2 regions of the Mesorhizobium sp. M0208 genome follow, and region 1 is predicted to be linked to the other one. Evidence: predicted binding sites of a transcription regulator. Region 1 holds the regulator's gene; the other holds the start of a gene.
What was found. Region 1 encodes PhoB, which activates phosphate uptake and scavenging genes when phosphate is short. Its sites were predicted from a motif close to TGTCATNNANCTGTCAT; they were not measured.

Region 1 (15,016 bases):
GGCGGCATCAAGCAGATCAAGGCCAAGACCGTTACCTTCGGCGCTTCGGATGCGCCGCTCAAGGGCGACGAGCTTGAAGCGTCCGGACTGGCTCAGTTCCCGATGGTGATGGGCGGCATCGTTCCGGTCGTCAACCTCGAAGGCCTCAAGCCGGGCGAGTTGGTTCTCGACGGCCCGACGCTGGCCGACATCTTCCTCGGCAAGATCACGAGCTGGGATGACGAGGCGATCAAGAAGCTCAATCCCGACGTCAAGCTGCCTTCGCAGGCGATCGCGGTCGTTCACCGTTCCGATGGTTCGGGCACGACGTTCAACTTCACATACTACCTCGGCGACGTCAGCGCGGACTGGAAAGAAAAGGTCGGCGTCGACAAGGCCGTGGAATGGCCGGTCGGCATCGGCGCCAAAGGCAATGAGGGCGTTGCCAACAACGTCTCCCAGACCGGCGGCGCGATCGGTTATGTCGAATACGCCTACGCCAAGCAGAACAAGCTCACCCACACCGACATGATCAACAAGGACGGCAAGAAGGTCGAGCCCACCGCAGCCGCGTTCTCGGCGGCAGCGGCCAATGCCGACTGGAGCTCGCAGCCGGGCTATGGGGTGATCCTCGCCAATGAGCCGGGCGCCGAGTCCTGGCCGATGACGGCGGCGACGTGGATCCTCCTGTATAAGAAGCCGGACGACGCGGCGGCCACCGCCGAAGCGCTCAAATTCTTCGCCTGGGCGTATGACAAGGGCGACGAGATGGCCGGCGAGCTGGACTACGTTCCGATGCCCGACAAGGTGGTTGAGAGCGTCAAGGCCATGTGGGCCAAGGAAGTCGTCGGCGATGATGGCAAGCCGCTCTACTCGGCTATGTAATCTCCTCCAGGGAGGGCGTCGACGGCGCCCTCCCTGTTGCCTTTAATCGCGAGGACCCAATGACCATCGCTTCCGATGCCATGCCATCATCTGCAGCAGCCCGGGCCAGGGACGCTACGGTGCGGCGCTTCGCGCTCACAGATGCCATATTTCGCGGACTCACCCGCGCTTCCGCAATCCTTGTGCTGGTCATCCTCGGCGGTGTCGCGATCTCGCTGTTTGCCGGCTCATGGCAGGCGCTGTCGTCCTTCGGCTTTTCTTTCCTGACGACTGAGAGCTGGAATCCGGTCACGGAAAAATTTGGCGCACTGGCGCCGATCTACGGCACCCTGGTGACGGCGGCCATCGCCATCCTGATCGCGGTTCCGATCGGCATCGGCATTGCGATCTTTCTCACCGAGCTCTGCCCGCGCCCGCTCAGGCGCCCGATCGGCATAGCGGTCGAGCTATTGGCCGGCATTCCCTCGATCATCTATGGTATCTGGGGCCTGTTCGTGTTCGCGCCATTCCTGCAGACGACGATACAGCCCTTCATCATCAACATCTTCCACGGCGTGCCGGGACTATCCAGCCTTTTCGCCGGCCCTCCTTACGGCATCGGCCTTCTGACCTCGGCGCTGATCCTCGCCATAATGGTGTTGCCCTTCATCACCTCGATCACCAAGGATGTCTTCGATACGGTGCCGGCGGTGCTGAAGGAATCGGCCTACGGCATCGGTTGCACGACCTGGGAAGTGACCCGGCGCGTGGTCATTCCCTATACCCGCATCGGCATCATGGGCGGCGTCATGCTTGGCCTCGGCCGGGCACTCGGCGAAACCATGGCGGTGACTTTCGTCATCGGCAACGCGCATCGCATCAGTGCCTCCCTGTTCGCACCGGGCACGACGATCTCGGCGACCATCGCCAATGAATTTACCGAGGCCGACGGCGACCTCTACACCTCCTCGCTGGTCGCGCTCGGCCTGATCCTGTTCGTCATCACCTTCCTGATCCTTGCCGCCGCCCGCTATATGCTGATGCGGATCGACGCCCGTACGGGAGCCTGACCGATGTCGACATCCTCATCGCTCCACAGCCGCCGCAAAGCCAGGAATTCGGTGATGATGGCGCTTTGCGTCGTCGCCGCCGGCATCGGACTTGCCTGGCTGGCGCTCATTCTCGGTGCGTTGGTCTATAAGGGCACAGCCGGGCTTTCGTTCGCGGTCTTCACCGAGATGACGCCACCACCGGGCGAAGCCGGCGGCCTGCTCAATGCCATCGCGGGCAGCCTGCTGATGACGATCATCGCCGTTGTCGTCGGCACGCCGATCGGCGTGCTGGCGGGAACCTACATGGCCGAGTATGGACGCTTTTCGCGCATCACCACCGTCGTCCGCTTCATCAACGACATCCTGTTGTCGGCGCCGTCGATCATCATCGGCTTGTTCGTCTATGAATTGATGGTGCGGCCAATGGGACATTTCTCGGCCATTGCCGGCGCCGTGGCGCTTGCCATCCTGGTCATTCCGGTGGTCGTGCGCACCACTGAAGACATGCTCAACCTGGTGCCGAACGCGTTGCGTGAAGCCGGTGCCGCGATCGGCGCGCCACGCTGGGTGGTGATCCGTTCGGTCGCCTACCGCGCCGCATTGTCCGGCATCGTCACCGGCATATTGCTGGCGATAGCACGCATTTCCGGCGAGACGGCGCCGCTGCTTTTCACCGCGCTCAACAACCAGTTCTGGAGCAGCAATATCAACGCGCCGATGGCCAGCCTGCCGGTGACCATCTTCCAGTTCGCTCTCAGCCCTTACGAGGAATGGCAGCAACTGGCGTGGACCGGCGCACTCATAATCACCCTGACGGTTCTGGGCTTGAGCATCCTCGCCCGCAGCCTTACCGGACGCAGAGAGGACAGATGACACAGATGTTGTCCCCAGACATGACGATGACCGAAACGGTCGCCAAGAAGACCAAGATCGAGGTCAAGAACCTCAACTTCTACTACGGCCAGAGCAAGGCGCTTAAGGACATCAGCCTGTCGCTGCCCGAGCGCAGCGTCACGGCCTTCATCGGCCCTTCGGGTTGCGGGAAATCGACGCTGCTGCGCGTCTTCAACCGCATCTACGAGCTCTACCCGAAACAGACCGCCGAGGGCCAGGTGCTGCTTGACGGCAAGAACATTCTCGACCGGTCGCAGGATCTCAACCTCCTCAGGACAAAGATCGGCATGGTATTCCAGAAGCCGACGCCGTTCCCGATGTCGATCTATGAGAACATCGCCTTCGGCGTCAGGCTCTACGAGAATCTCGGCAAGTCCGAGATGGACGGCCGCGTCGAGCAAGCGTTGAAGCGGGCCGCGCTGTGGAGCGAGGTCAAGGACAAGCTAAACGCCAGCGGCTTGAGCCTGTCCGGCGGCCAGCAGCAGCGGCTCTGCATTGCCCGCACCGTGGCAGTGAAGCCGGAAGTCATCCTGCTCGACGAACCGGCTTCGGCCCTCGACCCGCTGTCGACGGCCAAGATCGAGGAACTGATCGACGAGTTGCAAGCCGACTACACGATCGTCATCGTCACCCACAACATGCAGCAAGCGGCGCGCGTGTCGCGCCAGACCGCCTTCATGTATCTGGGTGAACTGGTCGAGTTCGACCGGACCGAGAAGATATTCACGTCGCCCCGCGAGAAGCGCACGCAGGACTACATCACTGGCCGCTTCGGCTGAGCCGTTCCGATCATGCATATGAGGACAGGACCATGGGCGAACACACAGTCGCTTCTTTCGACGAGGATCTCGAGCAGATCAGCAAGCTGATCCGCGACATGGCCGACCTCGCCGGTTCGATGGTCGGCGGGGCGACCAAGGCCCTGTTGAATTCCGATAACGTGCTGGCGCAACGCGTCGTCTCCGACGACGCCATCATGGATGCGCGTCAACGCGAACTGGACGATCGCGCCATCACCCTGATCGCCAAGCGCCAGCCAATGGCTCACGATCTGCGCCATGTCGTCGGAGCGATCCGCATGGCCGGCGACCTCGAACGCATCGGCGACCTTGCCAAGAATATCGCCAAGCGTGTGAGCGCGGTCGGCCTCAGCGCCACGCCGCGCGACCTATCGCATTCCATCGATGCGATGGCGCAGCTAGTGCTCATCCAGGTGCAGGGCGTCATCGAGGAGTATGCTGCAGGCGATGCGGCCGCCTTGGCCAAGCTGCGCGCCGCCGACGAGCGTATCGACGTCAAATACACGTCCGTGTTCCGCGAGCTGTTAACCTACATGATGGAAGATCCGCGCAACATCACTGCTTGCACGCATCTGCTGTTCTGCGCCAAGAATCTCGAGCGGATCGGCGACCATGTCACCAACATCGCCGAAAATGCGTATTATGTGCTGACCGGCGAACAATTGCCGGTCAATCGTCCGAAGCAGGACGAAACGACAATGTCCGCGCCGGTGACATGATGGGGGTGCCCAGCCGATGATCGCACCACGCATAATGGTGGTGGAGGACGAGGAGCCGTTGGGCGTGCTGCTCCGCTACAATCTCGAATCCGAAGGCTACCAGGTCGAGGTGGTGACACGCGGCGACGAAGCCGAGATCCGTTTGCAGGAGAATGTGCCCGACCTTCTGGTGCTCGACTGGATGATACCGGCGGTTTCCGGCATCGAGCTCTGCCGCCGGTTGCGCGTGCGCCCCGAAACCGAGCGGCTGCCGATCATCATGCTGACCGCGCGCGGCGAGGAGAGCGATCGGGTGCGCGGTCTTTCGACCGGCGCCGACGACTATCTCGTCAAACCGTTTTCGACGCCGGAATTCATGGCCAGGGTCAAGGCGCTGCTGCGGCGCGCCAAGCCGGAAGTGCTGTCCAGCGTGCTGAAGGTCGGCGACATCGTGCTCGATCGCGAATCGCACAGGGTCTATCGCAAGAAGAGCGAAATCAGGCTCGGGCCGACCGAATTCCGGTTGCTCGAGTTCATGATGCGGCATCCGGGCCGCGTCTTCTCGCGTAGCCAGTTGCTCGATAATGTCTGGGGCGAGACGATCTACATCGACGAACGCACCGTCGACGTCCATGTCGGGCGGCTGCGTAAAGCCGTCAATAACGGCCGCATGCCGGATGTCATCCGCACCATCCGCGGTGCCGGCTATGCGATCAGGGAAGATTGACCCGCCTGGTCAGGCGACGTTCTTTCTGACGCCGGGCCTCATTTGCGCGCCCGGCGCGAAAATCTCCTGGTCGACGAAGCTTAACGCCCGCATCGCGCAGCCTTCGCGGATCAGCGGCAATTCGTTCGGCTCGGTATCGAAGGAGATCGAGCCCGAGTGCTGGCCGCCGGCGGTCTGGGCGATGGCCTTGCGCAAGGCCGGCTCGATCAGATCGAAGGCGGCGGCACTGGCGCCGACCATCGCGACCGGTGCCGGATCGATCAGCGCGAACAGCGAGCCGAGACCGAAACCCAGCGCTTCGCCGGCCTTGCGGTAGGCCTCGCGTTCCGGCCCATCCTTCTCGCGCGCGCGGGCGGCCAGCGCGCGCATGTCGGCGTCGCTGACGTCGGCGATAGGTTCGCTGTCTTCGCTCATCTGCCTGGCGTTGCGCCAGATGGCATAGTTGCCGGCATAGGCTTCGATGCAGCCGCGCCGCCCGCAACGGCAGAGCGCTCCGCCCGGACGATGGATCATGTGGCCAAATTCGCCGCCCGAGGAATGCGTCCCGGTGAACAGTTCGCCCTTCAGCACAAGCCCCATACCGATGCCATGCGAAAGCAGGATGGCGATGAAGTCGTCGCGATAGCGATCCGGATCGCGCCAGCGCAAAGCCACCGCCATCATATTGCAGTCGTTCTCCACCGTGGCCGGGATACCGAATTCGTCTTCCAGCATGTCGGCAAAGGCGATGTCGGTCTGCGGCGTGATCGGCGACCACAGCATGGCGCGTGCAGGGGAGTCGGTAATGCCCTGAATCGCCAGGGCGATGCGGGCGACACTGCGGGCGTCAAGGTCTGGGTCCTCGAGCCGGCGCCGGACGATGGCCATGCATTCGCGGATCAGCTCGTCGCGCGGCATGGTCAGCGTGTCCAGCCGGCGCTGTTCCTCGGCGACCACCTGTCCCGCATAGTCGATAATGGCGGCCGACAGGAAATTCAGTGACAACACCACGGTCAGCACCGCCGCCGCTTCCGGGTTGAGGGCGAGGCCGACCTGCGGACGACCGCGTTTCAACGAAACGGCCTCACTTGCCTTGCTCTCGGCGAGGATGCCTTCCCGTATCAGGTCGGAGGAGATCGCCGATATGGTTGAATGACTGAGGCCGGTGGTGGCTGCGATCTCCGTACGCGACGGCTGGCCGGCCCGGCGCACCGCCGAGATCACCATCGCCCGGTTGCGCCGGCGCAAATCGTCGTGGCGGATTCCGACCGACATCGTTTTGCTTTCCTCCCGGTTGCCGCGGCCGCTCATGAACCGGAAGCCGTCGGTAATGTCCGACAAATAGTGTCGGATGCGGCAAATAGTGTCAGATGCAGGTGGCGCTGTCATCGTTTATTCCGACGCTCGAAAAAACTCGCACAGTCATCAAAATCCATCACAATCGATGTTGACAGCAGCCGGAGATCGGGCCAGTATTTTTTCGAGGCTCGAAAAAATTAGAGCTTCTAAGCTGGTCGTTGAGCAATTGGTCACGCCGTACGCGGCGCAGGGAGGATATGATGAAGAAATTCACGACCGCCATTCTGGCGGGTGTCGCCATGACGCTGGCGCTGGCGTCGGTGGCGCAGGCGAAAGACAAGGTCATCGGCGTTTCCTGGTCGAACTTCCAGGAAGAGCGCTGGAAGACCGACGAGGCCGCAATGAAGGCGGCCATCGAGGCCGCCGGCGACAAGTATATTTCCGCCGACGCACAGTCCAACCCCGGCAAGCAGCTCACCGACGTCGAGAGCCTGATCTCGCAGGGTGCCAATGCGCTGATCATCCTGGCACAGGATGCCTCGGCCATCGGGCCGGCCGTGCAGAAGGCACTGGACGAAGGCATCCCGGTCGTCGGCTATGACCGGCTGATCGAGAACAAGGACGTGTTCTATCTGACCTTCGACAACAAGGAAGTCGGCCGCATGCAGGCCCGCGAAGTCTTCAAGGTGAAGCCGGAAGGCAACTACGTCTTCATCAAGGGTTCGGGTTCCGATCCGAATGCCGATTTCCTGTTTGCCGGTTCGATGGAGGTGCTGAAGGAGGCCATCGACAGCGGCAAGATCAAGAATGTCGGCGAGGCCTATACGGACGGCTGGCTGCCGGCCAACGCTCAGAAGAACATGGAACAGTTCCTGACCGCCAACGACAACAAGGTCGATGCCGTGGTCGCGGCCAATGACGGCACCGCCGGTGGCGTCGTCGCCGCGCTGACGGCGCAAGGGCTGGCCGGATCGGTTCCGGTCTCGGGCCAGGACGGCGACCACGCCGCACTGAACCGCATCGCGCTTGGCACACAGACCGTGTCGGTGTGGAAGGACGCGCGCGAGCTCGGCAAGAACGCCGCCGAGATCGCCTCGCAGCTTGCCGACGGCAAGCAGATGACCGACATTGCCGGCGTGAAGGATTTCACCACGCCCGGCGGCAACACGGTCAAGTCGCTGTTCCTGACTCCGGTCGCCATCACCAAGGATAACCTCAACGTCGTCATCGACGCCGGCTGGATCAAGAAAGAAGAGGTCTGCGCCGGCGTGGCGGCTGGCACTGTTGCGGTCTGCAACTGAGCCGACGTTTCCGAGAAGTCCGAACGCCGCGGCCGCTCGCCGCGGCGTTTTTTCAAAAAGAATTGTTTTTCCGCTTCCGGCGGATAACTTCTAGGCTGCTTCCGGCATCCGCGGCAGACGGCAACCCGGCGGGAGAAACATGATGACCGACACGACTTCCAACACGCCGGTCGACAGCACGGCAGACCGGGCGCGGGAATCCGAGCTCGGCATCGTTGCCCGGTTTCTCAAGGCAACCGAGATCGACACCCGCATGCTCGGCATGGTCGGCGCGCTGTTGGTCATCTGGGTCGGCCTGCATGTCGTTTCCAGCGTACGGCTCGGCGTCAATCCGTTCGACTTCGACAGCCGGACCTTCCTGACGCCACGCAATCTCTGGAACCTCTCGGTGCAGACTTCCGCCGTGGCCATAATGGCCGCCGGAATGGTGCTGGTTATCGTCATGCGCAATATCGACCTGTCGGTCGGTTCCGCCGAAGGCCTGATCGGCGTGGTCATGGGCTTTGCGCAGGTGCATTTCCTGGTGCGAATGATCGGTCTACAACTCGGCAACCCCTGGATCTGGATCCTGGCGCTGGCCATTGGCCTGGCGCTCGGCCTTCTGATCGGAGCGTTCCAGGGATACATCATCGCTTACCTCGAGGTGCCGGCCTTCATCGTGACGCTGGGCGGCCTTCTGGTCTGGCGGGGTGCCGCATGGTGGGTCGCCAGCGGTCAGACGATTGCGCCGCTTGATGCCACTTTCCAGCTGATGGGCGGTGGGCCGGCGGGTTCGATCGGCGCGCGATGGAGCTGGATCGTCGGAATTATCGCGTGCCTGGCGGTTGTGTTCATGCTGCTCAACGGACGGGTGCAGCGCAAGCGGTTCCGCTTTCCGTTGCGCCCGATCTGGGCCGAGACGTTCCTCGGTGTCCTCACCTGCGCTGTCATCATGGGCGCCATATGGCTCGCCAATTCCTATCCTTGGCCGGTCGGCATCGTGAACAGATACGCGGCGGCCAACAATATAACAGTTCCCGAAGGCGGGCTGTTCATCGCCCATGGCATCGCCATACCCGTGCTGATGGCTGTGGCCGTCGGGCTGATCATGACCTTCATCACCAAGCGTACCCGTTTCGGCCGCTATGTCTTCGCCATCGGCGGCAATCCGGAAGCCGCCAACCTTGCCGGTATCAACACGCGTTGGGTGACCATGAAGGTGTTCATGATCATGGGCGTGCTGGCGACGATCGCCGCGGCGATCTCGTCAGCCAGGCAGAACTCGTCGACCAATGCGCTGGGCACGCTAGACGAACTGCTGGTCATCGCCGCCGCGGTCATCGGCGGCACGTCACTTGCAGGCGGCTCCGGCACGGTGCTCGGCGCCATGCTCGGCGCACTTTTGATGCAGTCGCTGCAATCCGGCATGGTGCTGCTCGGCATCGATTCACCGCTGCAGAGCATCGTCGTCGGCGCCGTGCTGGTGCTCGCGGTCTGGCTCGATACCGTCTATCGCAAACGCGTTTAGGGAGGAGGAACGATCATGGCCGACAAGACCGCTCCCACGGGCACGCCGCTGATCGACATGCGCAACATCTCGATCGCCTTCGGCGGCATTCGCGCCGTCGACGATGCCTCGGTCGATCTTTTCCCGGGCGAGGTGATGGCTTTGCTCGGCCACAACGGTGCCGGCAAATCGACGTTGATAAAAATCCTGTCCGGCGCCTATAAGCGCGATGCGGGCCAGATTTTCGTCAACGGCGAGGAGGCTTCGATCTCCAACCCCCGCGACGCCAAGAAGTACGGCATCGAGACGATCTATCAGACGCTTGCGCTGGCCGACAATGTCGATGCGGCCGCCAACCTTTTTCTCGGCCGCGAGCTGATGACCGGCTGGGGTACGCTCGACGACGTCGCCATGGAGGCCGAGGCGCGTAAGGTGATGGGCAGGCTCAATCCGCGTTTCCAACGCTTCAAGGAGCCGGTGGTAAAGCTGTCGGGCGGCCAGCGGCAGTCGGTGGCGATCGCCCGCGCCATCCTGTTCAATGCTCGCATCCTGATCATGGACGAGCCGACGGCGGCACTTGGGCCGCAAGAGACGGCGCAGGTCGGCGAACTGGTCAAGCAGCTCAAGGCCGACGGCATCGGCATCTTCCTGATCAGCCATGATATTCACGACGTGTTCGAGCTTGCCGACCGTGTCTGCGTCATGAAGAACGGTCGGGTTGTCGGCACGGCGCGCACAACCGACGTCACCCAGGACGAAGTGCTCGGTATGATCATCCTCGGCAAGTGCCCACCCGGCGCCATTCCGGGGCCGGGCGCGCTGAAGATCGCCGCATGAACGAGAATTAGCCGGCTAATCACAAGCCGCCAAAATGTGCCAGTCGTCACCATGCTTTGGCCTGGGCATTGTGTTGGCGTCGGGACTTGCCCATAAAGATGCCGAACCGTCCACGGGACGTATCTGCAATTGAAGAAGCTGTTTCCGACCGTCGCTTTTATCGCCGTCGCGCTGATCAGCCTGACGATGGCGGGCTTTGCCTATTTTGCCACCCAGGAGGCGGCCCGCATTAAATTCGAGGCGACGGCGGACGACGCGCTTAACCGGATCGAAAGCCGCATCGACCTGGACCTGTCGCTGCTGCGCGCAACGCGAGCGCTGTTCGACGCGCGCAATGGCGGTATCTCGCAAGGCGAGTTCAAGGCTTTCTTCAACGCGCTCGACATCGACAATAATTTCGCCGGTCTGCGCGGCATCGGTTTCCTCCGCCTGGCGAAAACTGGCAACGAGGCGGCGGTCGAGCGCGACATCCTGCACGATCACGGCGCAAGCCACCCGATCTACCCCGACACGAACTTACCGTGGCGTACGCCCATCGTGCTGTTCGAACCGCTGGATCCGTCCAACAAATCCAGCATCGGCTACGACATGTTCACCGGGCCGGCGCGGCGCGAGGCGATCGAAAAGGCGATGGCCGACGACCAGCAGCACGCCAGCGGGCTCGTGCAGCTCGGCAAGGATACGGGTGCCGCGCAGACCTTTACCGGGTTCCTCGTCTTCGTCCGGCTCAATGTCGAAACCGCGCCGGACGCCGTGAACGCGACGAGATCCTCGACTGCCGGCCTCCTTTATGCGGCCTTCCGCGCCCGTGACCTGTTCCAGGCTGCGCTCAGTCGGGCACCATTGCTGCCGGTTAACACCGAGATCTATGACGGCACGGTGGACAGCGACAACCTGCTGTTCCAATCGGAAACGCCGCCTGTTTCGAGCCTCGGCGACAGGCTGCTGGTCACCCGCAAGATCACCGTCGCCGGCCGGCCGTGGGTCGTCCTGTTCAGGCCGACAAGTGCTTTCTCGCAACCTTCCTCGCGCGCCATCCCGGTGATGCTCGGATTGTTCGGACTGCTGCTTGCGGGCGCCATCGCGCTGGTGGCCCGCTATCAGGAGCGGGCCTATGAGGCGATCTCGCTGCTTCACGAAACGACCGAAAAGAGCCTGCTGGAAAAAGACCTGATGCTGCAGGAGATGAAGCATCGCATCAAGAACTCGATCACGCGGGTGCTGGCAATCGCGCGCCAGACAGCATCGCACACTACCGACGTCCAGGAATTCTCGGCTTCTTTCTCGGCCCGGCTGCAGGCGATGGCGGCTTCCCAGGACATGCTGACGCGCTCACGCTGGCAGAAAGCCGATCTCGGCGACCTGCTGCGCATCGAGCTAGGCCAGGTGTTCGGCAGTGAGCTTCCTGAAGGGCTGCTGTCGGGACCGCAGGTTCTTCTCGATGAAAAGACGACGCAGGCACTCGGCCTCGTCTTTCACGAACTGGCGACTAACGCGCTGAAGCATGGCGAAGCCGGCAATTCAGTCGGTGCGCTGAAGGTCGACTGGTCGCTCGAAGGCCGTAGCGGCGCCCGGACATTGGCCCTCAACTGGCGCGAGGCCGGTCAGAAGAAGCTCGCGACACCGGCAAAGAGCGGTTTTGGCACCAGACTGATCGATCTCAACATCACACGCGAATTGCGGGGCACAATCAGGCGCGATTTTCGCGAAGATGGTTTGAACGTGGAAATCAGGGTTCCGCTGCCGGCCTGAAACGCCTCTCGCGGGCCGCGTCGCAACAGCGCTTCAAAGGGCAAACGCGAAGACAGGTGGCCTGCCTCCGCGTTTGCTATTCGCCTGGAGCTCGAAACTAGTTGCAGCGAGCTGTGTAAATCCGGCCGTGACGATCTCTGTATTGGCAGTAGCCATTTTGCAGACGGCGAACCAGCAGACCGCCAATCGCACCAGCGCCAGCGCCGATCAAAGCGCCCTTGCCGCCGCCGACAGCGCCACCAATGAGCGCGCCGCCCACAGTGCCGATACCCACGTTCTCTTCCGTGGTGGTGCAGCCGCTGACCGCAACCACGGCAACCATGGCAATAATCATCTTCCGCATGAAGTCATCCTCACTTTTGTCCTCACTTTAATAAGCTCCAGCCGCCATTTAGCATGAAAGTACGGCCTTTGCCCGCACGATTTCATTGTTGATTAAGATAGTCTTTTTCGGGGCGTGCGCCGTTCGATGCTACCACGAACCCGGAAATCTCCAAGGACGCATCGAGCGTGCCGTCGGGACGCACGTTCCAGACCATCCTGTCATAGTCGTCCTCGAGCGCCGGATCGACGGCAAGGCATTTGGCGACGAGATGTTGGGCCTGGCCTTGCAGGTCGGTGACCGCGAATGGGCACGGCCAGTACTCGGGCAGTGGTTTCAAAGCGGTCAAGCAGAGGCGAGCTCGATCAGATCAGCTGGGACGCGGCGGTCAGGACGATCGCGACCATAAGCGCGACGGCGGCGAAGCGGAGGGGCGAAGCACGAGGCGCGGGCGCTGCGGACGCTTCAGGATCCTGAAAACCGCCCATCGAGACGCGAGCGGCCTGTTCCAGTCTGTTCAAGTCGGCAGCCGTCAAGGCCCATTCCTTTCATTTTGTGCCAAACTCAATCGATGGATCGACACGTCGGACAGGATCGGACTTTATGGTGAACAGTCGGTTAAAGTTGGCGATGCGCAGAAGCCTTCTCGCGGCGGCCGCCGCTCGTTCAATCCGTCTCGAAATTGCCGTGAGGAACGACAAGGCGGTATTCGAGGCGGTTCCCGGTGATCTCAAGTGTCGCCGTTCCATTCAACGATGTGGGTACGACGCGTTCAAGCGCGACGCTGCCAAAACGCTTCTCATTGCGCTGATTGTCGTTGGCTCCGATCACTTCGGCCCATGTCAGCGACAGCGCAGGCTCGCCAGCGGAAGCTGCCGTCAGATCGGCCGTCACCTCGACGAAACCGTCGCTGCGCGACAGCGCGCCATAGCTGACCGAATTGACGGCGAGCTCATGCATGGCCAAGCCGATGTGCAAGGCGGCATTGGGGTTGAGATATGGATTTGCGCCGCGGAAACGCAGGCTGTGTAAAGGGTCGGCGCCGTACCTGCCGACCTGACCGGAAACCAGCTCGCGCAGCGCTGCGCCCCGCCAGTTGGATGACGTGACTAGGTCCTGCGAGGAGGCCAGCGACTGCAATCGGCCACGGAAACGCGTCAGGAAATCATCAATGCTGCCGGAATAACGGCCTGTCTGGGTGGCGATGCTCTGGATGATGGCCAAAAGGTTCTTGGAGCGATGACTGACTTCACGCAGCAGCGCCTTCAGCGTCTGCTCCCGGCGTTTCTGCTCGGTTGTTTCGACCATGGTGGTCACGACGCCCTGCACCGCGCCGGTGTCGCTGCGGTCGGCGTCGATCCACACCTGAAACCAGCGGGCGCCATCATCGGCCGGCACGCTGAGTTCGAGATGTTGAGGATTGCCGGAGACGATGACGTCGTGCTTGGCGGCGCCGATACGCTCTGCCTGCGCCGGTGGCAAGATGCCGTTGTTGTCGGAGGCATCGGAAGTCCATGGTGCGCGCATGTTGCGCGCCCACACAGTTTTCATCTCGCGATCCTGGTATAGAACGGAAATCCCGGTATTGTGCAGTGCATGGAGAAGGGCCCGGCCAAGCTGCATTCCGGGATGCAAAGCGATGATCTCATCACTCCGGCCGCGGTCTTTCATTTTTCCGACTCTGGAACGCATCGGTCAATTTTGCTCAACCCACGTCAGGCTGAACGGCTCACGGAAAAATGGGTTCCAAAAGGAGGAGCTGCGGATCAAGCCCTAAAAGCGGTCCGCCGAGCGGCATCCCGTTGGAGGACACTGCCCGGCGGTGGCTGGAAACCGTTTGAGGGGTGCGGCTTCCAGTGTTCGCTTGAATGGCCGCTTGGCATTCACGCCCGTCTGATCAGGCCGGCAATTAGCGATATGATCAGGAAGGCGAGAAAGATGAAGAACAATATCTGCGCTATGCCGGCCGAGGTGCCAGCGATGCCGCCGAAACCAAGCGCACCGGCGATAATCGCCACGACTAGAAATACGAGCGCCCAGTAAAGCATGATCCATCTCCTTCCAATGCTGCGGTGAAAACGTGATTCGCCTCCGTTTGTTCCACCATTTCCCGAAAAAGACGATGCTGAAAATCGTTGCGGCCCGAATTGCTGCGATGTGTGCGAAAAGGTCCTCGTCAGGTTCGGCAGCAGTTGGCTGTCGTGTGTTAAGCCGGCGTCACGCCCCATCTGGTCCAAGAGGAGTGGCTATCCCACACCCTGGCGGCGGCAACTCGGCCGCCCGCTGTTCATGCCGCGGCTTTCGCGTGCCGGTCAAAGAACAGGGCCTGGCTGATAAGAGCCTTGACCATATCCGGGTTGAACGGCTTGGTAACGAGGAAAGCCGGTTCCGGCCGCTCGCCGGTGAGCAGGCGCTCGGGAAAGGCGGTGATGAAGATCACTGGCACCGAGGTGGACGACAGGATCTCATTGACGGCCGCGATGCCCGAACTGCCGTCGGCAAGCTGAATATCGGCAAGCACCATCTTTGGCCGCGTCTTGCCGAACATCGCCACCGCCTCGGCGTGGGTGCGCGCCGTTCCGACGACGCGGTGGCCGAGGCTTTCGACCATTTCCTCGATATCCATGGCGATCAGCGGCTCATCCTCGATGATCAGCACATCGGTTGCCACCTGGCGGGAGATCTCGTTGCTCGCCTGCGCGAGAAGTTCGGAGAATTCCTGTTCGTCGACGTCGAGAATCTCCGCCGCCTCATCTTCGCTGAAGCCTTCAACCGCGACCAGCAGAAAGGCTTGGCGGGGACGAGGCGCAATTGCATTCAGATTGGCCGCGGCACGCTGTTCCCATGCCGACTGGGCATGCTCCTGCGGAACGCGAATGGCCACTGAGGTGAAGAGCTTGGCAAAGACCTTGTAGAGCGCGATGCGGTCGTTCGATGCGTTCGGAAAGATGTCGACATCGGCAATGATGGCCTCGAGCATTGCGGCGACCAGCGCGTCGCCGCTCTCCTGCGATCCGGATACAGCG
Region 2 (15,016 bases), on a different contig from region 1:
AGAAAACCCCATAGCGGCGACCAGATGATACCGGTGTATTCGAAGGTGGCGACGCTGTTGGCGGGCGCCAGCCGGTAGGCCTGCGACAACAGGATCATGCCGGCCGAGGCAACGAAGCCGCATGTCCCCATCTTGAGGAGATCCGGCGTCGCCGGCCAGACCCATGGCCGGACGAGGAATTCGAGGCTCGGATGCACGGCGTGGTCAATGCCTGCCAGCCAAAACAATGCCGCCACCAAGGCGGCGCCGACCAGATAGGCGCCGTTCTGATAGAACGCCATGACAGTCGAGGATTCGGTGTCGCCGATCTTGCGTGCCATCAGCTGCGAGAAACCGTAGAGCAGAGCCGAACCTAGCGACAGCAGCGCTGCCCAGTCGAACAAGCCGGCGCCCGGGCGCACCATCACCAGCACGCCGAGCATGCCGACCAGGACGGTGGCGAGCGCCTGCCAGGACACGCGTTCGCCGAGATAGGGGCCGGCCAGCGCCATGATGAACAGCGGCGCCATGAAATAGAGCGCCACCGCGTCAGCCAGCGGCAGGGCGGCGATTGCCAGATAGTAGGCCGTGTAGGAGGTGAACTGGATGAAGGCGCGCATCGTCAGCATGCCGAACCGCTTCGACAGGATTGCCTGCAATCCGACATCGGCGTGGACGAGGAAAACCAGGATCGGCAAGGCGACGATCGAGCGGATCGCCATCACCTCGGTGACCGGATAGTGGCTCGACACCGCCTTGACCAGCGGGTCCTGCAGCGAAAAGACCAGTACGCCGAGACAGAGGCTGAGGATGCCGAGCACAAGCCGATTCTGCATAGGCGCTCCTGTCCCCGCGTGCGCGGCCGAACGCAGGCCTGCATCCGGGTAAAAAGAACCCGCCGCCATTTCGGGCAGCGGGTACGAGTGAGGACTTTTGATTGGTCCGCGGCCGATTTCGCGGCCGCATATCCAATGGGTAAGGCGAACTATCGTCCGCCGTTTGACATGTTGCAAACGAATTGGAATGATGCCAGCAATCAGATTTTCTTATGGCGGGCACATGCGACCCAATCTCGACAGCGACCTGTTGCGAACCTTCGTGGCGGTCGCCGACAGTGGCAATTTCACCAAGGCGGCGGAGCGGGCCGGCCGCACCCAGTCGGCGGTCTCGATGCAGATGAAGAAGCTTGAAGGGATGATCGGCGACAGCCTGTTCGAGCGCGGCTCGCGCGGTGTGGCGCTGACACGGCGCGGCGGCGAGCTCATCGCCAACGCCAGGCGCATCGTTTCACTGCTCGACGAGACGGCGGCATCGATGGTCGCGGCGCCGCTTGGCGGGCCGGTGCGCATCGGTATCCCGGAGGAATATGGCCACGCGATCCTGTCGCGCGCGCTCGGCGCCTTTGCCAAGCGCCATCCTCAGGTCGACATCACCGTCCGCTACGCGCATTCCGGTGCGCAGATCGCGGCGCTCGCCGCTGGCGAGCTCGATCTGGCGGTGGTGTTCGAATGGCAGGATCTGTCGGGGGGTGAGGTGCTGATGCATGACCCGACCGTATGGGTGACGTCAGAGCTGCATCACATGCATGAGGAGCGGCCGGTGCCGATCGCGCTCTACAACCGTGCCGGTTGGTGCAAGGATTTCGCGATAAAGTCGCTGGAACAGCGCGATCTCGCCTATCGTGTCGCCTACACCAGCGATACCAATGGCGGCCTGCGGCTCGCCGTCACCTCCGGGCTGGCGATTGCGCCGATCTCGCGCAGCAACATCCCGGCCGGCTGCCGCGAGCTTACGACCGCCGACGGGTTCGGCGACATCGATTCCTCGAACGTGGTGCTGCGGCGCAACCCGAACGCTTCCGGCGAGGCTATCGACGGCATGGAAGAGGCTATCCGCGAGGCGTTCACCAACCGTTAAGAATGCCGCTCAGTCCGGCGGTAGCGGCCAGCACCGCGCGCGGCGATCTTCCGAATACAGGCAGCCTTACTTCAGCTCCAGCAGCCGCTCCAGATAGCTGCGCTCGATATCGGGGCTGAGTGCATTGCCGAGCCGCTTGCGGATCGCTTCGAGGATTTGGCGGGCACGCTGCACGTCGATCTCGTCAGGCACTCTCACCGAACTCCCGTCATCGGGACCCTCGCTGGTGCGGGGCCGCCCGAGCGGGTCACGGTCGGCATTCTGCTGTCGTCCGCCCTGGCCGTTGCCGCCCTGGTCGCCTTGCATTGCCTGCAATTGCTTCATCATGTCCTTGGCGCCCCTGCGCAAGGCTTCCAATGCGCGGCCCTGGTGACCGACGGCCTGGTCGCCTTCGCCCTCGCCGAGCGCCTGTTCGGCATTGCCCATGGATTTGCCGGCCTCGCCAAACCCCTCATTGGAGTCGAGGCCCATGCCTTCGAGGCTCTTCCTCAATTGATCGAGCTCGCTCTGCAGCTTGCCCTGGCCTTCCTGCAACTGCTTCATCGCATCGGCGAATTCCTGCGGCGTCATCTGCCCCGGCCGGCCGAGCGGATCGCGGTCGTCGCCCAGGCCGGGCTTGCCCTGTTCGTCCATCGGGCCCGGCTCACCGTTCTCGCCGAGCTGCTCGTCGCGGTTCTGCCCGCGCTGTTGCTGGCCACGCTGCATCTGGTCCATGCGGAAGGTGTCGTTCATCATCTCCTGCTGGCGCCGCATGATCTCGCCCAGCTTATCCATCTGCTGACGCATCTCGCTGTCCTGCTGACCGCCTTGTTGCTGGCGGCCTGCCTGCAGATTGTTCATCATGTCCTGCAGCTCAGACAGCAATTGCTGCGCCTGGTCGCGATTGCCGGATTTCGCCAGGTTCTCGATCTGGTCCATCATGCGGTCGATGTCGCTCTGAAGCAGTTCCCGGCCGTTCTGCTGCATCTGTGGCGCATTCGGATTCTGCTGCGCCCGCGCAGCGAATTCCTGCAGGAACTGGTTCATCGCCTCGCGCAGTTCCTTCATCGCCTTCTCGATCTCCTGGTCGCTGGCGCCGTTCTTGATCGCATCCTGCAGCGCCTGCTGCGCCTGGCGCAGCCGCTTCTCGGCCGCCGACAGATTGCCTTCCTCGATGCCGAGCGCGATCTCCCAGAGGTAAGCGACCTCGTCGCGCAACTGGTCGTCGCTGTCAGCCATCTTCAGCCGGGTGCGGGCGCTCATGATGGCGAGGTAGTGCGTCATGTTGTCGAACGTGTCTTCGGGCCTGAGCGTGATCGCATCCATCAGGTCGAGCACCCGGTCCTTGGCATAGGCGTCGAGCGCCAGCATGCGGCGCTGCTCGACAACAGCCCGCGCCAACGGGTTGGAGAATGGCCGCTCCGGCATCACCAGCGTCTTGGTTTCGCTGGTCGCCGTGTGTCCGGCACCGTCGGTGGCGACAAGCGACAGCTTGACGTTACCACCGGCCCAGACATGGTCGGTCAGGTCCTTCGTCGTCTTAGCGGCATTCGCCTTCCCGCCGCGGCGCGGCAACGTCAGCGGCATTTCCGGCGGGCCATAGAGCGGATGCGCGTTGGGTGCCTGCGGATCGGCCAATGCGAAAACGGCCTTGGCGGAGGCCGCGCCATAGTCGTCGTCAATCTGGTAGTTGAGTTCGAAGGCGCCGTTGACGGCGCGCTTCGGCTCGCCGACAAAGCGGATCTGCGGCGGCTTGTCGGGAATTATGGCGAAGGCCCAGCGGCCGAGCTCGCCGTCGCCGGACTGCAGCGTCAGCGTGCCGTCGGCCGTCAACTTGCCGCTGAACTGGCGCACGGTGGAAGGCGTTGCCGGAGCTGCCTCAGTCTTGGCGGCTTGCGGCCCGGTCGGATCGATGGCGCGGGTGTTGCCGCCGGTGTCGGCGTAACTCAGCGTTTCCTCGCCCGAACCGCCGGTGACGCGCAGCGACACATCGCTGCCCTCCGGAACGGTGAAGGTCGGCGCCGTTTGAGTGGCGTTGTTGGCAAGGACTGGGGCGTTCAGGAATATCGGCGGCCTGCCGGTATAGGCCGGCGGCGTCACCCAGGCATCAATGCGCGGCGGCACGACGTCGCGGGCGGCACGGGCACCAAAGCCGTCGCCCAGCCTGCCGCCCGACGGCCCGAAGGAGAAGGCAAAGGCAGTGACCAACAAAAGCGCGGCAACGGCGCGCAACGCCCACGGGTCGCGTTCCGGCACGCGTGTGCGCGGCACGTCGCCGCCAAGCTCGCCCAGCCGGTCAGCCATGCGCCGCTGATGCTCGCGCCACAGGGCTTGCGAAAAAATGCTTTCCTTGCCGCTCGGGCGATCGGTCTGGACCTGCACCGGGCTGTGCAGCAGCCGGTTGGCCGCCTCGATGCGGCGGTCGACCTCGGCACTGGATGGCGTGCGGAAGAAACGCAGCGGGTAGAGTGCGGCAAGCGCTGCGACGCCGAATGCCGTGATAAGACCGATCCGCGCCAGATCGGGCAAAAATGGGAACAGGCCGAGCCACGAAATGCTGAGGAACAGGCTGGCGACGATGATCAGCGGCAGCAGCAATGGCCAGCCGCGTTCGACGATTATCGAGACCTGCGTCCCCAGCCGGCTCAAGGCAAGGCGCCTGGCCAGACTGCGATCGCTGGTGAAAATGGGTCGTTGCGTCATCGGCCCTTCCTGGCCGGGCGGGATAGCCCAGGCCTCACGAGTCTATCGCATGGGCCCGAAAAGTCGATTTCCGGGAAGCACGATGCGAAGACCTAAAATCTTAGCGCGTACTTCGTGCGTCCAAGCGGATGCACATCGCCCTAAGGATACCAACAAACACGGCGAAGGCGAGGCGGTTCCCCAAAACGTGAACAATAATGCCCCGGATATTGTCAGAATTTCGCCGGATTGGCGTTTGCGCCGCAGACCAGTACGGCAACGTGCTCGCCTCTAGCCGGTGCGTAGCGGCCGGACAGGAGCGCCGCGAAGGCGGCCGCACCGCCCGGCTCGGAGATGATTCGCACGCGGTCCCACAGCGCCGCCTGGGCGGCGACAATGTCGTCGTCGCCGACCAGGATCGAGCGCTCGACGAATGCCTCGGCGATAGGAAACATCATTTCGCCGACACGCTTTGGCGCGAGCGAATCGGCGGCGACGCCCTCAGCCGGCGCGTCGACGGGTCGGCCCGCCGCGAACGCGCGATGAAGCGTCGGCGCACCCTCCGGCTCAACAGCGATGATCCTGATGCGGCCGGAAAACCAGGCGGCGATGCCGCCGATCAGGCCGCCGCCGCCGACAGCGACCAGCAGGGTGTCGAGCTTCGGCAGGTCGGCCTCGATTTCGAGGCCGAGCGTGCCCTGCCCGACCAGCGTCTCCTCCTGATTGAAGGCGTGGATCTGCAGGGCGCCGGATTTTTCGGCGAAGCTCTCGCTGGCGGCCAGCGCCTCGGCATAACGGGCGCCGCCGACGATCAGCTCGGCGCCGTAGCCACGGATGCGGTCCAGCTTGGCCTGCGGGCTCACTTCGGGAACAAAGATGGTCGCCTTGTGGCCGAGTCGCATGGCGGCATAGGCGACGGCGGCGCCGTGATTGCCGCCCGATGCGGCGACGACGCCGGCCGCAGGAACCGGCCGTTCGAGGAGATTGGTGAACGCACCACGCGCCTTGAACGAGCCGGAATGCTGCAAGCACTCAAGCTTCAGGTCGACCGGCAGAGCCGGGCGGCCGAAATCGGCCATGTCGACGCGCAGCACCGGCGTGTGGCGCACGAAGGGTCGGATGCGTGGTTCCATCGCCGCAATGCGCTCGCGTGTGATCGTGTGGCCGTGCAGCATGCTTTCACTCCCAGGGCTGACATTCAGAGTTGACATTACTTAGTAACTTGGCAAAGTGGCTAAATGCAAGAGGTCGACCTCTTCAAAGCGATTGCCAACGAGCGCAGGCTGCAGATCCTCGACTGGCTCAAGGACCCGCGCGCGCATTTTCCGCCGCAGGCGGACGGCGATCTGGTCGACGACGGAGTCTGCGCGCTGCTGATCGCGGAAAAGCTGGGGATCACCCAGGCGACGCTCAGCGAACATATGCGCGTGCTGACCCAGGCAGGGCTTTTGCGCAGCAAGCGCATCAAGCAGTGGACATTCTATCGCCGGAACGAGAACAGGATCGCCGAAACCAGGGCGCTCATTCAGCACCGCCTGTAGCTGCAGAGTTCTACTCCAACCAGTCCGGCACCGAGTCCAGTCCGATCAGCTCGTCATAGGTCTGGCGCGGTCGCACAACGTGGAAGCGGTCGCGGTCGACCAGCACTTCCGGTACCAGCAGCCTGGTATTGTAGGTGCCAGCCTGGACGGCGCCATAGGCGCCGGCGGTGGCGACAGCGATCAGGTCGCCGGATTTCAGCCGGGGCAGGTCACGGTCGAGCCCGAGATAGTCGCCGGTCTCGCAAACCGGGCCGACGACGTCGACCTTCATGCGCGGTGCTGCGGCCGGCTGCTGCACCACCGGCTTGATGTCGTGGAAAGCGTCGTAAAGCGTCGGCCGGATCAGGTCGTTCATCGCGGCGTCGACGACGAGGAAGTTCTTGGCGTCGCCCTCCTTCACGAAGATCACCGCCGAGACCAGGATGCCGGCATTCCCGACGATCAACCGGCCTGGCTCGAACATCACTTTCAGCCCGAGCTCGGCGACATGCTTTCTGACGATCCGGGCATAGGCATCGGGCAAAGGCGGCGGGTTGTTGTCGACGCGGTAGGGAATGCCAAGGCCGCCGCCGAGATCGATGTGCTCGATGGCATGACCGTCGGAGCGCAGGGCGCCGACCAGCTCCACCAGCAGCGCAAAGGCCTCGTCGAAGGGCTGCAATTCGGTGATCTGGCTGCCGATATGGGTGTCTATGCCGGTGACCTTGATGCCCGGCAGCTCAGCCGCGCGGGCATAAACCTTTCGTGCCTGCTGCCAGGGAATGCCGAACTTGTTCTCGGCCTTCCCAGTCGAAATTTTGTTGTGCGTCCTGGCATCGACATCCGGATTGATGCGCAGCGAGATCGGCGCGATCTTGCCCAGCGCGGTCGCGCGGGCCGACAGCAGCTCCAGCTCCGGTTCGGATTCGACGTTGAAACAGAGAATGCCGGCCGAGAGCGCAAAATCCATTTCGCGCGCGGTCTTGCCGACGCCCGAAAACAGGATCTTGCTTGCCGGAATGCCGGCCGCCAAAGCGCGGCGCAATTCGCCCTCCGAGACCACGTCGGCGCCGGCGCCGAGTCTTGCCAACACCTTCAGCACGGCCTGGTTCGAATTCGCCTTCATGGCATAGCAGACGAGGGCGTCGAGCCCGGCAAAGGCCTCTGTGAAGACGCGAAAATGCCTGGTCAACGTCGCCGTCGAATAACAATAGAATGGCGTGCCGACGCTGGCGGCGATGTCTGATATCGCCACGTCCTCGGCATGCAGCGCGCCGTCGCGGTAGTCGAAATGGTTCACGAGATTGGTCCGAAAAATCAGAGCAGCGGGTCGAGGATGAATTTCTTGTCCTCAACAGGTTTTTCCGGCTCCGGCGGCAAAGGTTGCTTGGCCTTCTCGGCGTCCTTGCGGGCCTGCACGGCGGCCGCGTAGGGCGTATCGAGCGCAGCCTTCCTGCCGCAGGCCGCAACGGTGGCCATTGCTGCCAACAGCGTCAGCGTCACCAAAATCCTGCTTCCGGTCATCGTGCCATCCGTCCGAAACTGTTGCCCGCAGCCGCTTCTAGCCGAGTTTTGCGGCCATTGCACCCCGCGTCTTACGCCTTGGCGAGCCGCTTTTTCCAGTAGCGGATCTGCTTGCGCACCTCGGACGGCGCGGTGCCGCCGAAGCTCGTGCGGCTCTTTACAGAATTCTGCACGGCAAGAACCGAAAACACGTCGGCGCTGATACCGGGGTGAATGGACTGCAGATCCTCCAGCGAAAGCCTGTCGAGCCCGATCTTCCTGTCGTCGGCCAGCGCCACCGCCCGGCCAGTGATATGGTGCGCCTCGCGGAACGGCAGGCCGAGCGTGCGCACCAGCCAGTCGGCGAGGTCGGTCGCAGTCGAATAGCCGGCGCCGGCAGCCTTTTTCATCGCCGCGGTGTTCACCGTCATGTCGCGCACCATGCCGGTCATTGCCGCCAGCATCAGGTCGAGCGTCTCGGCCGCGTCGAAGACGGATTCCTTGTCTTCCTGCATGTCCTTGCCATAGGTCAGCGGCATGCCCTTCATTACTGTCAGCAAGCCGACGAGGTGCCCGGTGACGCGGCCGGTCTTGCCGCGCACCAGTTCGGCAGCGTCGGGATTCTTCTTCTGCGGCATGATCGACGAACCCGTCGAGAAACTATCCGACAGCCTGACGAAGCCGAATTGCGGCGTCGACCAGATGATGATCTCTTCAGCCAGTCGCGACAGATGCGTCGCGCAGATCGCTGCTACGCCCAGGAACTCGAGCGCGAAATCGCGATCCGAAACGCTGTCGAGCGAATTGCGCATCGGCTCGCGGAAGCCAAGCGCCTTCGCTGTCTCGTGCCTGTCAATCGGAAAGCTGGTGCCGGCAAGGGCGGCAGCGCCGAGCGGGCTTTCATCCATATGCTCAATCGCATCGCGGACGCGAGACAGGTCGCGCGCAAACATCTCGACATAGGCCATGCAGTGATGGCCGAAGGTCACCGGCTGCGCCGCCTGCATGTGGGTGAAGCCCGGCATCACCGTTGCCGCATGCTCCTCGGCGCGATCCAGGAACGCCGTGATCAGGCCCTTCAGCGCCTCGGCGACGCGAAAGCACTCGTCCTTGACCCACAGCCTGAGGTCGACCGCCACCTGGTCATTGCGCGAGCGGGCGGTATGCAGGCGGCCAGCTGCGGGCCCGATCAAATCGGCCAGACGGGCCTCGATATTCATGTGGATGTCTTCCAGCCTGGTGGAGAACTCGAATGTGCCGGTCTCGATCTCTGCCAGGATCGTGTTCAGCCCGTGAGTGATTTTTTCTTGATCGGCCGCCGAAATAATGCCCGTTTGCGCCAGCATCTGGCAATGGGCGATCGAGCCGCGAATATCCTGCGCATAGAGTTTGCGGTCGAACGAGATCGACGCGTTGATCGCTTCCATGATTGCGGCCGGACCCGAGGCAAAACGTCCGCCCCACATCTGGTTGCTGGCCTTCTTGTCGTTCATCGCTATAACCCGTGCTCCGGAGCAGTTTTTAAAAAATGGCAGACGGCAATAGATTCTTCCCGGCTTTGCGTCTCATCCTCGCCGCTTTGGTTGCGGGCGTGCTGGCCGGCGCGGTCGCGGTATATGTCAGGGAAAGCAGTTCTGGCAACAAGGCGCCCGCGCAAGTGGCCGCCGGCGGCGGCAAGGACGACGCCGCCTGCGTCGCCAAGACCGACCGTGCCAAGAAGATCGCCGCCGCTGCTACCGGCCAGGTTGCCGCGCTTTTGCCGGCGGATCCGCCGCAATCGCTGAAAAGCCTTGCCTTCAACGGCCCCGACGGCAAGCCGACGACGATCGCCGATCATGCCGGCAAGACGGTGCTGCTCAATCTGTGGGCGACATGGTGTGCACCTTGCCGCGCCGAAATGCCGGCGCTCGATGCGCTGCAGAAGGAGATGGGCAGCGATGCGTTTCAGGTTGTTGCCGTCAACGTCGATGCCGGCGACGATGCCAAACCGAAGAAATTCCTGGAGGACACCGGCGTCAAGTCGCTCGGCTACTATCGCGATGCCACGATGTCGCTGTTCAACGACGTCAAGACGCGCGGCCTGGCGCTAGGTCTGCCCGTCACCATGCTGATCGATGGGCAAGGCTGCCTCATCGCCCATATGAACGGCCCGGCCGAATGGTCGGGGCCGGATGCCAAGCGTCTGGTCGAGGCGGCGCTTCAGCCGGGATAGGCTCAGACCGTGCGCAGGCGCGGCTTGAGCACGGCAATGCTTGCGCCGCGTCGGCTGGCTGTGCGGATTGCCGGAGCAGCCACGCCCGTCAGTTCGCCGAACGTCTCGATCGGAGCCGGTTTGCCGAGGTAATAGCCTTGCCCGATCTCGCAAGCCTCGGCATCCAAGAACTGCAATTCACCCGGCGTCTCGATGCCCTCCGCAAGGACCGGTAGGCCGAGACCGCGTCCAAGCCCCAGCACGGCGCGGACGATCGCCGCGAACTGGGCGTTCTTGTCGACCGATTTGATGAACGACCCGTCGATCTTGATCTTGTCGAAGGGAAAGGCGCTAAGGTTGGACAGCGAAGAGTAGCCGGTGCCAAAATCGTCCATCGCTACATGCACGCCAAGCGCCTTGACCTGCCTCAAGGCCGCCAGCGCGCGGGGCATATCCTTCACCAGGGCTGTTTCGGTGATCTCCAGTTCCAGCCAGCCGGGTGCCAGGCCGGACCTCGCCAGTGCATCATGCACCTTGCGGCTGAAGTTCGGATTGTGAAGCTGCACGGCGGAGACGTTGACGGCGACCATCAGCGGATTTGTCCAGCGAGCAGCATCGTTACAAGCCGTCGTCAGCACCCAGTCGCCGATCTGGGCGATCGCGCCACTGTCCTCGGCCACGGGGATGAAAACAGCCGGAGAAATATCACCCCGCTCAGGGTGCTGCCACCGGACCAGGGCTTCGAAGCCGATCATCCTGCCGCCGCGGATTTCCTTCTGAGGCTGGTAGACGAGGTGGAACTCCTTGCGGGCGATGGCCTGGCGCAATTCATGCTCCATCACGCGCTTGTCGCGGGCCGCGGTGCCCATGGCTATCTCGAAAAACCGGTAAGTGTCCCTGCCTTCGGTTTTGGCGCGATGGAGTGCCGTGTCGGCATGGCTGATCAGGCCGGCCTGGTCTTCGGCATCCAGCGGAAAGAAGGCGATGCCGATGCTGGCCGAGACGAGGCCGGAGCCGACCGAAACCCTGTTTTCCTCGCGGATCGCCGCCAGCAAGTCCTCGGCTATCCGGCCTGCGGCCAAGGGGTCGGGGAGGTTCGGAGCTATGATGGCAAATTCGTCACCGCCGAGACGCGCGAGCATCTGTCCGTTGCGCGGGATGCCGGAGATGCAGTGCGCGAGCTTCTGCAGCATCGCGTCACCGGCGCTGTGGCCGTAGAGGTCGTTGACTTGCTTGAACCGGTCGAGGTCAAGCAGCAGGAGCGCCAGATATCCATCCTTGCCGCCACGATCCATCGAGGCGACTTCTGCTTCCAGCCGGGAAGAAAAGCTCCGCCGATTGGCAAGCCCGGTAAGCGGATCGAAATGCGCGAGGCGGAGAATCTCTTCTTCTGCCTTCTTGCGCTCACGGATGTCGCGAACGGCAAGCACCGTATGAGGCCTGCCGCAGTAGGTGATCTTCCTGGCGATCAGCTCGACAGGAATTCTCGCGCCGTCGCTGCCCCTTAATTTCGCTTCCTGCGCCTGTTCGCCGAAGCCGGACATAGCGGCTGCGCTCTGTCCGTCGAAAAGCTCGCCGAGTTGCATCGTGTTCAGGGTGGCTGTCGCTGTTCCGGTCAGCTTCGCCATACTGTCATTGGCGCTGACGATGCGGGTGCCATCGCAAACGATCAGACCTTCCACCGCCGCATTGGCGAGATCGTGCATGCGCTCGGCCTCGAGCTTCTGGTGGCGAAAGCGCAGATCGATCCACAGCGCGGCACCTGACAGCACAAGGATTACAAGGCTGGCGACCGCTGCGGCAAAGGCCTGGGAAATGGGCTCGATGGAATGTTCGGATATTTCAATCGAGGAATCCGGAATGATCGACACCGCGGCCATCGCGATGAAATGCAAGCTGCAAATGGCCAGCGTCAAAAGCGCGGCGCCGCCGAGAGTCGCGACTGCTGACGGGCGGCGCAAAACGACCAGGAGTGCCAGTGCCGCAAGGGTCACGCCGGCCAGAAGCGACATCGCGACAAGGAGCAGGTTCCATACGACCCGGCCTTCGACCTCGAAAGCCGCCATGCCGATGTAGTGCATCGTCGCGATGGCGCCGCCCAGAATGGCACCACCGACGAGGAAATGGTCGATGCCGCGGCGCAAGGTGGCGACCCACATCCCAAGCGCGGTCAGGATGACGGCGGCGGCAAGCGAAAAGGCGGATAATCCCGGATTGTATGCGTTCGGTATTCCCGGCGTAAACGCGGTCATGGCGATGAAATGCGTCGCCCATATGCCGAACCCGGTCGAGGCCGCGGCGATCATCAGCCAGACAAGCCGGTTTCGCTCGGTCGATCGGCCGACATGCTTAAGGAGATTAACTGCTGAGAAACAAGAAATTCCACAGACGAGTGCGGCGAGCGCAACCAGTCTCAGGTCGTGCTGATTTACGATACAATTATAGACCGTCAGCATCCTGGTTCACTCGGTCAAAACTAACAGGGGAGGTGTGACGGATTAGCTCTTGGAGATTTTAACGAATAGTTAACCCGTAGGCCATGAGGCGGGTCTTTTCGGGGGAAAACCGATGCCGCTGCGCCGAAAAGGCGGTGATGTCGTTTCTGACGCCCGGTTTCGGTAGCGAGTGCACTTTAGGAAGGAATGGTGTTCATTGATCGGCAACAAAACCGTTGTCCGATTGTCATCAGCGCCACATATTGGCTTTGCGGAGGTGCCCCTTTCGCCAATGACAAACGGGAGATGAAACATGAAGTTCTTCGGCTTTGCGGCCGGTATCGCCGCCACCGTGACCCTGCTTTCCACCACCTCCGCCTTCGCCGTCACGCAGATCAGCTGGTGGCACGCCATGACCGGCGCCAACGCCGAGGTCGTCGCCAAGATCTCCAAGGATTTCAACGCCAGCCAGAGCGAATATGAGCTCGTTCCGGTGTTCAAGGGCACCTATCCGGAGACGCTGAATGCCGGCATCGCTGCCTTTCGTGCCGGGCAAGCGCCCGATATCCTCCAGGTGTTCGACGTCGGCACCGGCGTGATGATGGCGGCCGAGGGTGCGATAAAGCCGGTGGCCGATGTGATGACCGGCGCCGGGATGACTTTCGACAAGAGCCAGTATCTGCCCGGCATCGTCGGCTATTATTCCAAGCCGGACGGCACCATGCTGTCCTTCCCCTACAACTCCTCCTCGCCGATCCTCTACTACAACAAGGACATCTTCCAGAAGGCAGGCCTCGACGTGAACAATCCGCCCAAGACCTGGAACGAGGTTTGGGAAGCCGCCAAGAAGATCAAAACGAGCGGCGCCGCCTCTTGCGGCTATACCTCGACCTGGCTGACCTGGATCCATCTGGAGAATTTCGCGGCGTGGAATGACGTGCCTTGGGCGACCCAGCAGAATGGCCTGGCCGGCGGCGACGTCGAACTCAAGATCAATGCGCCGATTTTCGTCAACCACTTCCAGGCGCTCGCCGACCTGGCCAAGGACGGCACGTTCAAATATGGCGGACGCACCTCCGAAGCCAAGCAGATATTCCTCGCCGGCGAATGCGGCATCTTCACCGAATCGTCGGGCGGCCTCGGCGATATCGTCAAGTCCGGCATGAATTATGGCATCGGCCAGCTTCCCTACGACAGTGACGCCAAGGGTGCCCCGCAGAACACAACGCCGGGCGGTGCCAGCCTATGGGTGTTCGGCAACAAGTCGGACGAGGAATACAAGGGCGTTGCCGCCTTCTTTGCCTATCTGTCCAAGACTGATGTGCAGGAATACCTGCACCAGAAGTCGGGATACCTGCCTGTGACGCTCGCCGCGTACGAGGCGACCAAGAAATCAGGCTTCTATGAAAAGAACCCCGGCCGCGAGACACCCATCCTGCAGATGATCGGCAAGCCGCCGACCGACAATTCGAAGGGCGTGCGCCTGCCGAATCTGCCGCAGGTGCGCGATATCCAGAACGAGGAGCTGGAGAAGATGCTGGCCGGCCAGCAAACCGCCCAGCAGGCCCTCGACAATGCGGTCGCGCGCGGCGACGCCGCAATCAAGGAAGCCCTGGACAACTAACGAGATCGTCTCGGTCAGTCGGTTGGAATATCGCCCACGCGCGCGCGTGTGGGCGATGCCTGGATAGCGAGGGAAATCAGCCTGTCTCCACGCGTCGTCTTTCCCAACAATATCCTGCCCTACCTGCTGGTGGCGCCACAGCTCGCCATAACCCTGGTTTTCTTCTACTGGCCGGCCGGTCAGGCGCTTTACCAGTCGATGCTCAGGCAAGACCCGTTCGGGCTGAAGAGCAGGTTCGTCTGGTTTGCCAATTTCCGGAAGGTGCTGGCCGATCCGGCCTATCTCAACTCGATCAAGGTCACGGTGGTGTTCTCGCTTGCGACCGCGATCGTTGCCATGGTTGCGGCCCTGCTGCTCGCGGTTATGGCCGAGAAGGCCATGCGCGGCAAAGGCCTCTACCGCACACTGTTGATATGGCCTTATGCCGTGGCGCCGGCGATTGCCGGCATGCTGTGGCTGTTTCTGTTCAACCCTTCGATAGGCTCGTTGGCCTATTTGCTGAGAAGCCTCGGCATCGCATGGGACCCACTGCTCAACGGCACCCACGCCATGATCCTGCTGGTGTCGGCGGCTGCCTGGAAGCAGATCAGCTACAATTTCCTGTTCTTCGTCGCCGGCCTGCAGGCGGTGCCGAAAACGCTGATCGAAGCGGCGGCCATGGACGGCGCCGGCGAAACCAAGCGCTTCTGGACCATCGTCTTCCCGCTGCTTGCGCCGACAACCTTTTTCCTGCTGGTCGTCAACACCGTCTATGCCCTGTTCGACACGTTCGGCATCGTTCATGCCGTCACCGGCGGCGGGCCGGGCAAGACGACCGAGACGCTGGTCTACAAGGTCTACAATGACGGCTTTGTCAATCTGATCCTGGGCGACTCGGCGGCGCAGTCGGTCATTTTGATGGCTATCGTCATCGCGCTCACAGCGATCCAGTTCCGCTATGTGGAACGCAAAGTCCACTACGGCTGAGGGCAGCGATGATCGGCCAGTCCCCGCTCCGCACCTTCATCGCCCATGCCGTGCTCATCCTCGGCATATTGATCGTGGCTTTTCCGATCTACTACACCTTCGTTGCCTCGACGCACACGCTGCAAACGATCCTCAGGCCGCCGCTGCCGCTCTTGCCGGGCGGCCAGCTATGGAACAACTACAGTGAGGCGCTGTTCGGCGGCATCGGCCGTATCGGCGG

Region 2: the regulator PhoB is predicted to act here: its motif matches at 12,441-12,457, upstream of ugpB (sn-glycerol-3-phosphate ABC transporter substrate-binding protein UgpB).

Annotation. Positions count from the first base shown of each region.
Region 1 covers NZ_JAMYSP010000003.1:254,564-269,579, forward strand. The annotation lists gene pstS (phosphate ABC transporter substrate-binding protein PstS) at 1-864, shown strand, start outside; gene pstC (phosphate ABC transporter permease subunit PstC) at 924-1,913, shown strand; gene pstA (phosphate ABC transporter permease PstA) at 1,917-2,768, shown strand; gene pstB (phosphate ABC transporter ATP-binding protein PstB) at 2,765-3,568, shown strand; gene phoU (phosphate signaling complex protein PhoU) at 3,601-4,308, shown strand; gene phoB (phosphate regulon transcriptional regulator PhoB) at 4,325-5,014, shown strand; gene NKJ17_RS05110 (ROK family protein) at 5,024-6,268, opposite strand; gene xylF (D-xylose ABC transporter substrate-binding protein) at 6,553-7,593, shown strand; gene NKJ17_RS05120 (sugar ABC transporter permease) at 7,736-9,100, shown strand; gene NKJ17_RS05125 (ATP-binding cassette domain-containing protein) at 9,116-9,916, shown strand; gene NKJ17_RS05130 (CHASE domain-containing protein) at 10,046-11,668, shown strand; gene NKJ17_RS05135 (YMGG-like glycine zipper-containing protein) at 11,766-12,011, opposite strand; partial or broken gene NKJ17_RS05140 (hypothetical protein) at 12,094-12,300, opposite strand; gene NKJ17_RS05145 (hypothetical protein) at 12,356-12,526, opposite strand; gene NKJ17_RS05150 (sensor histidine kinase) at 12,657-13,682, opposite strand; gene NKJ17_RS05155 (DUF1328 domain-containing protein) at 13,874-14,038, opposite strand; gene NKJ17_RS05160 (response regulator) at 14,278-15,016, opposite strand, start outside.
Region 2 covers NZ_JAMYSP010000039.1:41,060-56,075, reverse strand. The annotation lists gene NKJ17_RS28030 (DMT family transporter) at 1-815, opposite strand, end outside; gene NKJ17_RS28025 (LysR family transcriptional regulator) at 1,039-1,896, shown strand; gene NKJ17_RS28020 (TIGR02302 family protein) at 1,963-4,578, opposite strand; gene NKJ17_RS28015 (threonine/serine dehydratase) at 4,791-5,732, opposite strand; gene NKJ17_RS28010 (ArsR/SmtB family transcription factor) at 5,796-6,098, shown strand; gene lysA (diaminopimelate decarboxylase) at 6,109-7,377, opposite strand; gene NKJ17_RS28000 (hypothetical protein) at 7,395-7,601, opposite strand; gene argH (argininosuccinate lyase) at 7,673-9,073, opposite strand; gene tlpA (thiol:disulfide interchange protein TlpA) at 9,109-9,792, shown strand; gene NKJ17_RS27985 (bifunctional diguanylate cyclase/phosphodiesterase) at 9,795-12,227, opposite strand; gene ugpB (sn-glycerol-3-phosphate ABC transporter substrate-binding protein UgpB) at 12,520-13,830, shown strand; gene ugpA (sn-glycerol-3-phosphate ABC transporter permease UgpA) at 13,912-14,796, shown strand; gene ugpE (sn-glycerol-3-phosphate ABC transporter permease UgpE) at 14,805-15,016, shown strand, end outside.